DNA from 2 places in the Glutamicibacter sp. ZJUTW genome. Region 2 is predicted to be linked to the other one. Evidence: riboswitches for the same ligand, from Rfam matches in the RefSeq annotation. Region 2 holds a riboswitch; the other holds the start of a gene.

Region 1 (5,952 bases), 940 kb from region 2:
TGGCGTCAATGCCGGCATCGATCCGAGCCTGCTGGTTGCCGCCAACACCTCCGGCGGCGTGGTCGGCAAGCTGATCTCCCCGCAGAACCTGGCCATCGCCGCCACCTCGGTGAAGATGGAAGGCCAGGAATCGGTGATCCTGAAGAAGGTCGCCGGTTGGTCCGTAGGCATGCTGCTGGTGCTGTGCTGCTTGGTTTACCTGCAGTCCACCCCGGTGCTGTCCTGGATGCTGCCATAGTCTTGACCGGCTAAAATAGATCCGATGTCAATGAACCCAGCTCCGCGTGCGTACCAGATCGTTCTCCAGGCAATTGAAGAAGATCTGCGCACAGAGAAGCTATCCGTAGGCGACCAGCTTCCCGGCGAGCGTGCGCTCGCGGAGCGGCATGGGATTTCGCGGGCTTCGGTCCGCGATGCCATCCGCATCCTTGATGTGATGGGCATTATCAAGACGTCTACCGGCTCCGGGCCCAACTCCGGAGCGGTGATCATCTCCAACCCTTCGGCCGGCATTTCGCAGGCCTTGCGGCTGCACTTGGCGGCCAAGGGCATCAACGTCCGCGAGATCGTCGAGTCGCGCATTCTGCTGGAAACCTGGGCCGCGCAAATGAATCCCCGCGACCCGGTCTACGCCCAGCAGGTGATCGACCGCACCGCGGTGCTGATCATGCGCATGGACGACCCGCAGCTTTCGCGCGAAGCTTTCCACCGCATTGACGCCGAGTTTCATGTGCTCCTTGCTTCCATGGCCGGCAATTCGGTGGTTGAATCCATGATGGAATCGCTGCGCAATTCGATCAGCGACTATGTCTCGGACTCGGTGCCCAGCGACGAGGCCTGGCAACCGGTGGTGCGCATGCTGCGCCGCCAGCACAAGGCCATCCACCACGCCTTTGCGACGAATCAGCGCGAACGGGCAGCCCAGCTGCTCGAAGAGCACATCAACTGGTTCTACTCGCAGACGCGGTAGGGATAAGCAAGATTTCAGCATGCGCATGGCGCCCCGGATAACGGTTCGGAAATTTTCCGATCCGGCCCCGGGGCGCCATTGCCGCATCTGCTAGCTGGCGATGCTCACCGCAGTGGTCACCGGTACCGGGTTGGCGAACAGATCCAGTACCGGGCAGTGGGCATCCACTGCCTGGCGCAGTTCTTCATAGCGTTCGGCCGATTCGGGGCCGGTGATCTGGATGTCCAGTTCCACCGACGAGAAGCCCGGGCGGATGGACTTGTCAATGCCAAAGAGGCCACGAACATCGAGGTGGCCGTTGGCCTGGATCTTCACCTCGTCCACCTGGATGCCGAGGTTTTGCGCGTACAAGCGGTAGACCACAACCTGGCAGGAGATCAGCGCGCCGAGCGCATATTCCACCGGGCTTGCCGCGGCATCATTGCCGCCCAGGGCAGCTGGTTCGTCGACCTGGAAAGTGTGCTTCCCGGAGACAATGTTGCTGGCTACCGAATCGAACCCCTCGCCCTCGACGGTAAAGGTCAATTTGGCGCTTTGCGGGGCCGCCGAGATGCGTTCGCCCCAGCCCTTGCCTGCTTCCTGCAGGCGCTGTGCGCGGTCTTCGGATACGGTCAGGGTAGATGCTGCATTAGACATGAGGAATTAATCCCCTTTCTGGCGCAAGGGGCGCCATCGCTTACGCACCTTGGCGTTCAAGATGCGTCGAATCTTCACCTGGGGCACCCCGCACAATGACGCAGGAGGGTTGCCGTCCACTCAGCCAGGGCTCAAAGAGCGGAACTCGTGATTCTGTGGTTCTTTTCTATCGGCTGACGTGCCAGCGCGTAAAGGGCAGGGGTAACTTTTCGTCATCGGGCAACTTGTCTGGCTGCTCGCTAAGATGGAATCGAGCTCTCGGGCACCCACTGCACGAACAATGAACGGCGAGTATGGAATTCCAGCTGACACTTTCTGCGGCCCAGACCTTGGTGACCGAATCCGAATACAACCTAGGCCAGTTCCTCTGCGATTCCGGAAAAGTGGAGATCGTCCACCGGGACATGAAGCCGGGATTTTCCCGCATTTCCGCAATGGTGCTGCGCGAATCGGTGATGGCCGAGCTGCAAATCAACCGCGGCAATATCAGCTTCACCAGCTTCTGCAGCAAGCATCCGGGCGTTCAATCCTGCGAGGATGTCGCCGCCTTGCTCATTGAAGTCACCACCGAAGAAGACCAGGGCTTCTTCGTCTCCGACTCCGGGGTGGACCCTTTCGCATGGAAACGCAACAGCAAGCCGCAGTGGGAACGAACCCTGGACCGTCTGCTTCCAGCAATTCCAGATGAGCAACTGGTTGACGAGGAACCGCTGGGATTGATCCTGAAAGTGGTCAGCGAACCCCGTTACGGAGGCGCGGACGCGCTGACCTTGCAGGCGCGGCCGGCCCGCCGGGGCACCAAGAGCCCTTGGGTCCAGACTGGAGTCAGCTGGCGCAACGTCGCCTTCGATGAGCGCTTCTCCAAGAAGCAGCGCCGAGCGGTCGTTGAACTGGACCGGCTGCGTGAACACGTAGAACAGAGCACCTACCGGCATTCGTGGGATCCCAAGGACTGGATCTCGCTGATGGATCTGCCTGGCCAGGACCTGCTGGATGCCTTCGAGGCTCTGCGCGACGCCGGAGTGCAGATCGTCAACGGCGGTTCCGCTGCCAAGCTCCCGGTGGAATTCAGCGAGATACCAGCCATGGCGCACGTGGATGTGCGCCGCACTGAACAGGGCCTGCGCATGGAAGGCAAGCTGCGCGGGCCGCGCGAAGAGCACCACCACCTCTTGCCGATCGGTACGCCACCGAGCCTGCTGGCCTACGCCTCCAGCCCCTTGCCGAAGGCCAAGGAACTCGGATTGGCGCAGTTCGCTGAACCTGTCACGAAGGAACTGGCGGCGTTCATCGAATCCGGTGCGCACATCATTCCGGATGGAGCCATCGAGCTTTTCGAGACCCAGCATCTGGACCGATTGCGCGTGATGGCGCCGCTGAAGAGCGAAGATGGCAGCTACCGCATCCCGGTTCCCGCGCGCCCCAGCCTCAAGCTGTCCTTGGAAAGCATCCAAGCCCCGCTGACCGTGCGCTATTCCTGGGAGTACTCATCTAAGGGGCCTCGCCAGCATGCCGTGGAAAAGGAAATTGCCGCTTCGGTGCAGGACAAGCTCGGCGAGCTGGGTTCGCTGGGGCAACTGACCTCATCAGGAATCTTCCCTCCGAAGAAATTCAGCACCTCTGAGTCCATCGACTTCCTGGTCCACGCACTTCCGCTGCTGGAAGAGCATCCCGATGTCATCATCGAGGAGCAGAACCGGCTGCCGAAGTACCGGATCAGCGATGCCCCGGCGACGGTCAGCGTCGAAGCGGGTGAAAGCACGGGGGACTGGTTCGACCTGTCCGTGGAAGTGCTCCTCGGCGAGATCAAAGTGCCGTTCGCGCTGCTGCTCGAAGCCCTGACCAAGCAAGATGAATACCTCATCCTCGATGACCTGACGGTGATCCCGATTGATGGTGCGGATTTTGCCCAGCTGCGCCAGCTGATCTCCGAAGCCGAGGAGCTGGGCACGGTGCAGGGCGATACGATTCGCATCCACAAGTTGAGCATCGACTGGTGGCAGGAACTGGTGGATCTGGGAATTATCGAAGCCCAGCACAACCAGTGGCTGCAGACCATGAAGGCATTGCAAAGCGGCGAAGAGATGAAGCCTGTTGAGCTCTCGGATACCTTCAATGCGCAGTTGCGCCCCTACCAGAGCCACGGCCTGTCCTGGCTGGACTTCTTGCGCACCCACGGCCTGGGCGGAGTCCTCGCCGACGACATGGGTCTGGGCAAAACCGTCCAGCTGCTGGCCTGCCTGGAACAGGCGCGCATTGAAGATCCCAGCCAGAAATTCCTGGTGCTTGCCCCTACCTCGGTGGTGGGCAACTGGATCAATGAGGCGCAGCGTTTCGCCCCGCAGATGAGCGTCACCGGCATCACCTCAACCGCAAAGAAAAGCGGCCAGGATATGGCTGCGCAGATCGGTGATGCGCAGCTGGTGGTGACCAGCTATACGATCTTCCGCTTGGCCTATGAGGATTTCGAGGCCGCTGGATTCAACGTGATGATCATGGACGAGGCCCAGCAGCTGAAGAACCACGCGTCCAAGGGCTACAAGCAGGCCCGGCAGCTGCCGGTGCCGTGCAAATTCGTGGTCACGGGCACGCCCATGGAGAACAACCTCATGGAACTGTGGGCGTTGGTCTCGCTGGCCGCACCTGGCCTGCTGGGTGGTGCGAAGTCCTTCAAGGACAACTACCAGAAGCCAATCGCCGACGGGGACCAAGAGCGGATGGAACGCTTGAAGAACCGTCTGCGACCATTCGTGCTGCGCCGCACCAAGGAACAGGTCGTTCCCGAGCTGCCGGCAAAGACTGAACAGGTCCTGGAAGTCGAGCTGGAGCCAGGGCACCGGAAAGCCTATGACCGACGCTTCCAGCGCGTGCGGCAAGAAGTGCTGGGCCTGGTTGGCGATATCGATTCGAATCGCTTCCAGATTCTCCAGTCGCTCACCTTGCTGCGCCAGCTGGCTTTGGATCCCTCGCTGGTGGGCGAAGGCAATGCGCCCAGCGCGAAGCTGGAAATGCTGCGCGAGCTCATGGGGGATGCGGTTTCCGAGGGACACAAGATCCTGGTCTTCAGCCAATTCACCAGCTTCCTGTCCAGGGCACGCGACGTCGCCGAGGAATTGGGCATTGAGCACGGTTACCTTGACGGCTCCACCAGTGGACCGCGGCGCAAGGAACTGATTGACGGTTTCAGCGAGGGGGATTTCCCGGTCTTCTTCATCTCGCTGAAGTCCGGAGGATTCGGCATCAACCTCACCTCAGCGGACTATTGCATCCTGCTTGACCCGTGGTGGAACCCCCAGGCCGAAGCACAGGCGATTGACCGTGCCCATCGCATCGGGCAGACCCGGCCCGTCTATGTGTATCGTTTGGTAGCCAAGGACACCATCGAATCCAAGGTGCTCGCGCTGCAGGCCAAGAAGACGCAGCTGTTCAACGATGTCTTGGGCGACACTGCCGAGGGGGCTCAGAGCGCCGCGCTTTCTGCCGATGATTTCTTGGCACTGATGGATTGATGCTTAAAAAGCTGAAGCCTTGGAAACTGTAGGGTTTCCAAAGGCTTCGGCTCCTCTAGCGGTTTAGAGAATTTCGTCAAAGCTGTGGTTGAGGCGGTGCAGGAGATCTCCGAAGTTCTTCAGTTCGGATGCTTCCCATTCCTTGAGCTGGCGGCGCAGTTCCTGACGCAGCGTGTTGCCGCTCGAACGCCATTTTTCCTTGGCTATATCTGTTGCCGAAACCAGCTGGGCCCGGCCATCGGAAGGATCCTGGGTACGGGTGACAAGGTCCAAGGATTCAAGGTGCTGCACGAGGCGCGATATGGTTGCCTTGTCCAAGCGCAGCTTCTCTGCGAGCGATCCCTGCTGCTGGGCCTCGTCACGGATGACCACTGCAAGCAAGCGGTACCCTGGGTCCTGCAGATCCGGGTGGATGATCTTGGCACGGCGGATCAGCATCTGGCGGGCACGCAATAAGATGGCGGTGAATTCTTCTTCGACCGTCTGCATCAATTCTTCTTCTTGCATATCTCCTATTCTAATCAGCGTTTCGCACGGGCAGGCAGTTCGCGTAGCCATCGATATTCGCACAGATCTCCTGCACCCGGCGTGTGAAGGTGTCGTTCGAATGGCCTGAATAATGCGGGGTAGCGATGACTCGGGGATGGTTGGCAAGGCGCCGGGTGTCCTCCGGTGCCTGCATACCCTCCGGAGCCTGCCACCATACATCCAGCGCCGCGGCACCCAAGCGGCCCGAATCCAGCGCCTCGTGCAACGCAGCCAGGTCCAGCACCGGGCCACGGGCGACGTTGACCAGCACTGCCCCGGGGCGCAGTGCGGCTAGTTGCTCGCTGCCGA
Region 2 (5,952 bases):
GGTGTAGTAGCTGGTGACCTTGTAGCGTTCGATGACCTCGAAGTGCCGGCCCGGATGCGGGGCGTTGGGCACGCCCTCGTAGATGACCTGGGTGACGCCGTTAGCCAGTGGACCGTAGATCTCGTAGGTGTGGGCGGTGACCCAGGCCAGGTCAGCGGTGCACCAGTGCACATCGTGCCCGCGCTGGGACTCGTCTGGATTGGCGAACAGCATGTTGTAGCTGGTGGCCGCCTGCGTCAGGTAGCCGCCGGTGGTGTGCACCAGGCCCTTGGGCTGGCCGGTGGTTCCCGAGGTGTACATGATGAACAGCGGCGTCTCGGAGTCGAAGAACTCCGGGGTGTGCTCGGTGGACTGGGTATCAACCACCTCATGCCACCAGACGTCGCGGCCCTCGGTCCACGGGATCTCATCTCCGGTTCGGCGGATCACCAGCACCTTTTCGATTTCGTTCTCGCCGGCAACTGCCGCATCGGCGTTGTCCTTGACCGGGACCGAGGTGCCGCGGCGGAACTGGCCGTCGGTGGTGACCAGCACCTTCGCTTTGGTGTCTTCCACGCGGAACTTCAGCGCTTCGGCAGAGAACCCGCCGAAGACCAGCGAGTGGATGGCGCCGATGCGGGCGCATGCCAAGGTGATGACGATGGTTTCAATGAGCACCGGCAGGTAGATGACCACGCGGTCGCCCTTCACCACGCCCAGGGATTCCAAGGCATTGGCAGCTTGGGAAACCCGCTCCTGCAGATTCTTGTAGGTGACTGCAACGCGGTCGCCGGGTTCGCCTTCGAAGTACAGCGCAACCTTCTCGCCGCGTCCTGCGGCGACGTGGCGGTCGGCGCAGTTCACTGCCGCGTTCAGCTTGCCGCCGAGATACCAGGAAATTTCCGGGCCGCGCTGCGCCTGGGGGTCAGCCGGAATGATGCGGCTGGTGGTGTGCCACGGGGTGTCCCAATCCAAAAGGTGCGCCGCTTCGTCCCAGAATTCCTGGCGTGCCGCCTCTGATTCAGGTGCTGAGGTTGTTGCCAATTCGGTGGTCATTGCAAACTTTCTTTGGTGGGGGAAGGGATAGCGTTGCCAGCCGGTGCTAGCTCGTCCGGGGCTAGGTCCAGCGTTTGATCGCCCAGCGTTCGGCTATCGATAGCAGGGCATCGGTGATTTTTCCGAAGACGGCCAGCAGCACGATGGTCATGATCAGGCGGTCCAGGCGGCCATTGTTCTGCGAATCGGTGAGCAGGAAGCCCAAGCCCATCGACGCTCCGAGCAGTTCAGCCGCGACCAGGAAGAGCCACGCTTGGGCCAGTGCCAAGCGCAGTCCGGAGAAGATGGAAGGGACTACCGCGGGCAGCTGGACTGTGCGCAGCAGCTTCAGTCCCTTCAAGCCGAAGGAGCGAGCGGCCTCGATCAGGTGGGCATCGACATGGCGCAATGCCAAGGCGACGGTGGTGAAGACCGGGAAGAACGCGCCGATGATCACGAGCGTGACCTTGGAATCTTCGCCCATTTTCATCCAGAGCACCAGCAACGGAACCCAAGCCAGCGAAGGGACGGCGCGCAGGGCGCTGATGCTTAGGCCCAGAAACGCATCTGCCAATTTGGACAGGCCGACGAGGGCGCCCAGCGCCAGGCCGAGCAGGGAACCAAAGGCGAAGCCGAGCAGAACACGCTGGGTGGAAATGCCGATGTGCTTGCCAAGATCGCCATCTTCGAGGAGCTCAAAGGCGGCGGCAACGACCGAGCCTGGAGTCGGCAGCGTCCACGGGGCAACGGTGCCGCTCACCGTGACGAATTGCCAGACAGCCAGGGTGGCCAGCGGCAGGATCAGCGCAAGCAGCCATTTGGGTGCTCGCAGGATCGTTGCGGCGATGCCTGCCTTGTGCTTGGCAGGTGTCGGATTTTCCCGGGTATCAGCTACGTTTGCGGTGCTCATCGCTGTTTACTCTCCGGAGATCTTCGTAGCATCTGCCTTGAGGGCAAACTGGTCGTCAACGAGGGTTGCCAGTGCTTCATCTACGGATTCCTGCTTGGAAACATCGCCGCTGGCCACCAGGGTGGGGCCAATGTTGCTCAGCACTCCGGTGAATTTGGCGTCGGGAACCGCCGGAACGTCCAGATTGGAGCGTTCCTCGATCACGGTCTTGGCAACTTCTGGTTCGAGCCCTGCAATGTCGGCCAGGATCTCAGCGGTTTCCCCAGGGTTCTCGGCAGCCCAGCCGCGAGCCTTCTCATAGGCGTCGACCACGAGCTGGGCCAGTTCGGGGCTCTGCTCGATGAAATCTTCGCGGGCGTTCAGCGCACCGTAGGTGTTGAAGTCCAGGTTCCGGTAAACCAGCTGCGCGCCGTCTTCTTCGGCGGCGGCCATGATTGGATCCAGGCCGCTCCAGGCATCGACCGAACCGTTGACCAGCGCGGTGCGGCCATCGGCATGCTGCAGGTTCTGCAGCTTGATGTCATCTTCGCTCAGTCCCGCGGTGTCCAGAGCCTGGAGCAGGAAGAAGTAGGGATCGGTGCCCTTGGTGGCGGCCACGGTCTTGCCTGCCAGGTCTTCAACGGACTCGATCTTTGAATCCTTGTCCACTACCAGGGCTGCCCATTCCGGCTGGGAGTACAGGGCGACGGTCTTGATTGGTGCACCGTTGGAACGGTTCAGCAGCGCTGCGGAACCGGCGGTGGAACCGACATCAATAGCACCGGCGCGAAGCGCCTCATTGGCCTTGTTGGAACCTGCGGACTGGATCCACTCGACGTCAACGCCCTGTTCCTTGGCGGCCGCATCCAGCCATCCCTTTTCCTTGAGCACCAGGCTCAGCGGGTTGTACGTGGCAAAGTCGATGGACAAGGTCTGATCACCGGAGTCGGCCGTAGCGTTTTCGCCAGCGCAGCCGGTCAGGGCAACTGCGCCCATGAGCAAAGCGGCGGCGGACAGTGCGGTGCGGCGGGAGAAGCGGTTCAAGAGCATGGAGAATCCTAGAATTATGCGTGCAAGCGGATGGACGATAGGGCAAAGAGCAAGGATCGCCGAGGATCCAATGCGTTCCCTGGATTAATGGTTGGTTGGGTCGACGCCGAGCAGGCGCAGCAGGTGCAGGCGATCGGCAACGAACTTCTCGTCCGTGTGCCGGCGCGGTTGCCCGGCGGAGATCGCTAGGTCTTCGATGACACCAGCCGCGCCGTTCCCGGTGCTGCGTCCCAAGACGATAACGCGGTCAGCCAAGGTCAAAGCCTCGTCCACGTCATGGGTCACCATGAGTACCGTGGTGGGGAATGATGCGTGAATTGAGAGCAGCAAATCCTGCATCTTCAGGCGGGTCAGGGCATCGAGTGCGCCGAAGGGCTCATCGAGAAGCAATACGCCCGGGCGGCGGGCCAGCGCGCGAGCCAGCGAAACACGCTGGGCCATGCCGCCGGAAATCTCCCGCGGGCGCAGGCTGGCTGCATGGCTCAGCCCGGTCAGCTCGATCAGCTCATCAATCAGCGCGTCGCCAGAGGCCTTCTCGGTTCCTGGGGCCAGACCCAGCGCAATGTTCTCGCGCACCGATCGCCACGGCAGCAGCCGTGGTTCCTGGAAAGCAACGGCGCATAGCTCGTTGATGCCGTTGACCTCGTGGGTGCCTGTGCGGATGTCACCGGTGGAGGGGTGGTCCAACCCGGAGACCGAACGCAGCAGCGTGGATTTTCCGCAGCCGCTGGCGCCTAGGATCGCGAGTACTTGGCCGGCTGGAATGTGCAAGTTGATGTCGGCCAGCACGGTGCGGCTTTCCTTCTTTGTGGTGAAGGTCCGCGACACGTTGCTGAATTGGACGTCCAGTGCGGTTGAGGTGGTTGAAGTTGCCTCGGGCGCTGCAATGGTAAGAGCCATATCAATCTCCATCGGTCCTGGCGGTAGCACCGGCCTGCGGAGGTGGAGCTCCGAAGGTGGTTGCTGCGGCGTCAAAGAGCCAGATCTCTCGGCCGCTCGGGATGGTTACCCTTCTATTACAGCGAGTCGAACGATTTGGACGCAAATCTTGCGTAACATGAAAAAATCTTCGACAACTGCGTCACATTGCCCAGAAATTTCGTTATTTATTTCACCTAGGTCCGGTTTGATCGACTGCAAGCCAATCCGTGCAACTCATCTTCGATGGGACGGCGATTAGGCTGTGGGAATTGAGCCTAGGGCCTCCACGCTCTGAGGCGAAATATGACTTCGCGGCTTGGAAGGGCCGGATTATTACCGTTACAAATGAATGACGACCCATCCAGAGCGGCTGAGAGATCTGGCTCCATGACGCCGCAGCAACCACCCGAAGAGCGGGACGGTGCTACCGCCAGGACCGATGGAAAGAATTGAGAACCCTGATGCCTATTGGCGAATCACCGAATGCCCCAGGGCTGGACTTCAACCAGCTCAGCGATCCTTCGCAAGCCAGCGCTCTGGAACTGGACAAGTTCGAGGAGCAGCTGCCCACCCGGCAGCTGCTCAAGATCACCCCTGGCCCCGGCGCGGATGAGCAGTACGACCGGCTGGCCGAAATCTTCCGCCCGGTCTTCGCCCAGATCGCCGCGACCGCCAAGGACCGCGACCTGAACCGCGTGCTTCCCTTCGAGCAGGTAGGCCTGCTGAACCGCGAGCGCTTCGGCGCACTGCGCCTTCCCGTGGCCGACGGCGGCTACGGTGCGCGGCTGGTGGATGTCTTCCGCCTGCTCATCGAGCTCTCCGAGGCCGACTCCCATGTAGGCCAGCTGTGGCGCGCGCATATCGCTTTTGTCGAGAATGTGCTGGCACTGGAAGACGAGGCGCTGCGCAAGAAGTGGGTGGCCCGCATCGCCGCCGGGCAGATTGTCGGCAACGCCTACACCGAGCGCGGCGGCAACGCCCTGGGCACCTTGAATACGAAGGCCAGCTTCGTGGACGGGCGCTGGGTAGTCGACGGCGAGAAGTACTACTGCACCGGCACCATCTTTGCCGACTGGACCACTGTTGCGGTGGCCCACCCTGAGCTTGCCGGACGCCAGATCGCGGTGGTGTCCACCCAGCGCAGCGGCGTCAAGATCCTCGATGACTGGGACGGATTCGGCCAGGGCCTGACCGGAACCGGCACCACCGAATTCCATCAGGTCCCGGTGGACTGCTTCATGCCGCAGCAGCGCAACGACTCCGAAGCGGCGATCTTCCAGCTGGTGCTCATGTCCGTGCAGGCAGGCATCGCCCGCGCCGCGCTGAACGACCTGCGCAGCGCCGTGCAGGCACGCACCCGCATCTTCACCACCGGAACCGGGGTGCCGGTGTACCAGGAACCCCAGGTCCTGCAGCTGGTGGGCGAGGTGTCCGCGGAGTCCTTCGCCGCTGACTCGGTGGTGATCGGCGCGGTGCTCGAAGTCGAGGCGGCCCTGGGCGATCCGGGACTGAACGACGAGGAACGCTATGCGGTCTGCGAGCTGGCCGCCAACCGTGCCCAAACCGTGGTGCAGCCGCTGGCCATCGGGGTGACCAGCAAGCTCTTCGACGGGCTGGGTGCCTCGTCCACCAGAAGCGGCTGCAACCTTGACCGGCACTGGCGCAATGCGCGCACCATCGCCACGCACAACCCGGCGATCTACAAGGCGCGCATCGTCGGGGACTACGAGATCAACGGAGTCCAGCCGCAGCGGCTGTCCGTCACCGGCGAAGATTCGACCCAGCGGGCCTGAGCGCCCGCGACGCAAACCAGATACTTTCCATGAACATCGACCTAATGGGGGCAAAGACATGAGCGAGAACAAGCGCGAGATCCTATTCAACGCATTCGACATGAACTGCGTGGTGCACCAGTCGCCGGGCCTGTGGCGCCACCCGCAGGACAAAGCCGCCGACTACAAGACCATCGGCTACTGGACCCACCTGGCCAAGGTGCTGGAAGAGGGCAAGTTCGACGGGTTGTTCCTGGCCGATGTGCTGGGCACCTACGACGTGTTCAACGACAGCAACGAGTCCCC

The links. Region 2 has a riboswitch for S-adenosylmethionine ahead of F0M17_RS01280 (ABC transporter ATP-binding protein). Riboswitches for the same ligand answer to the same signal wherever they lie in the genome.
Region 1: linked by a shared signal. The riboswitch ahead of F0M17_RS13835 (OsmC family protein) and the one ahead of F0M17_RS01280 (ABC transporter ATP-binding protein) in region 2 are both predicted to bind S-adenosylmethionine.

The regions. Positions count from the first base shown of each region.
Region 1 is NZ_CP043624.1:2,938,736-2,944,687, reverse strand. Features, by position in the region: gene F0M17_RS13845 (L-lactate permease) at 1-238, shown strand, start outside; gene F0M17_RS13840 (FadR/GntR family transcriptional regulator) at 263-970, shown strand; gene F0M17_RS13835 (OsmC family protein) at 1,061-1,606, opposite strand; SAM riboswitch class IV at 1,638-1,759, opposite strand; gene F0M17_RS13830 (DEAD/DEAH box helicase) at 1,900-5,115, shown strand; gene F0M17_RS13825 (MarR family winged helix-turn-helix transcriptional regulator) at 5,179-5,622, opposite strand; gene F0M17_RS13820 (2-hydroxyacid dehydrogenase) at 5,633-5,952, opposite strand, start outside.
Region 2 is NZ_CP043624.1:259,244-265,195, forward strand. Features, by position in the region: gene acs (acetate--CoA ligase) at 1-1,035, opposite strand, end outside; gene F0M17_RS01270 (ABC transporter permease) at 1,097-1,924, opposite strand; gene F0M17_RS01275 (aliphatic sulfonate ABC transporter substrate-binding protein) at 1,931-2,953, opposite strand; gene F0M17_RS01280 (ABC transporter ATP-binding protein) at 3,038-3,853, opposite strand; SAM riboswitch class I at 3,859-3,961, opposite strand; SAM riboswitch class I at 4,229-4,320, shown strand; gene F0M17_RS01285 (acyl-CoA dehydrogenase family protein) at 4,336-5,667, shown strand; gene F0M17_RS01290 (LLM class flavin-dependent oxidoreductase) at 5,726-5,952, shown strand, end outside.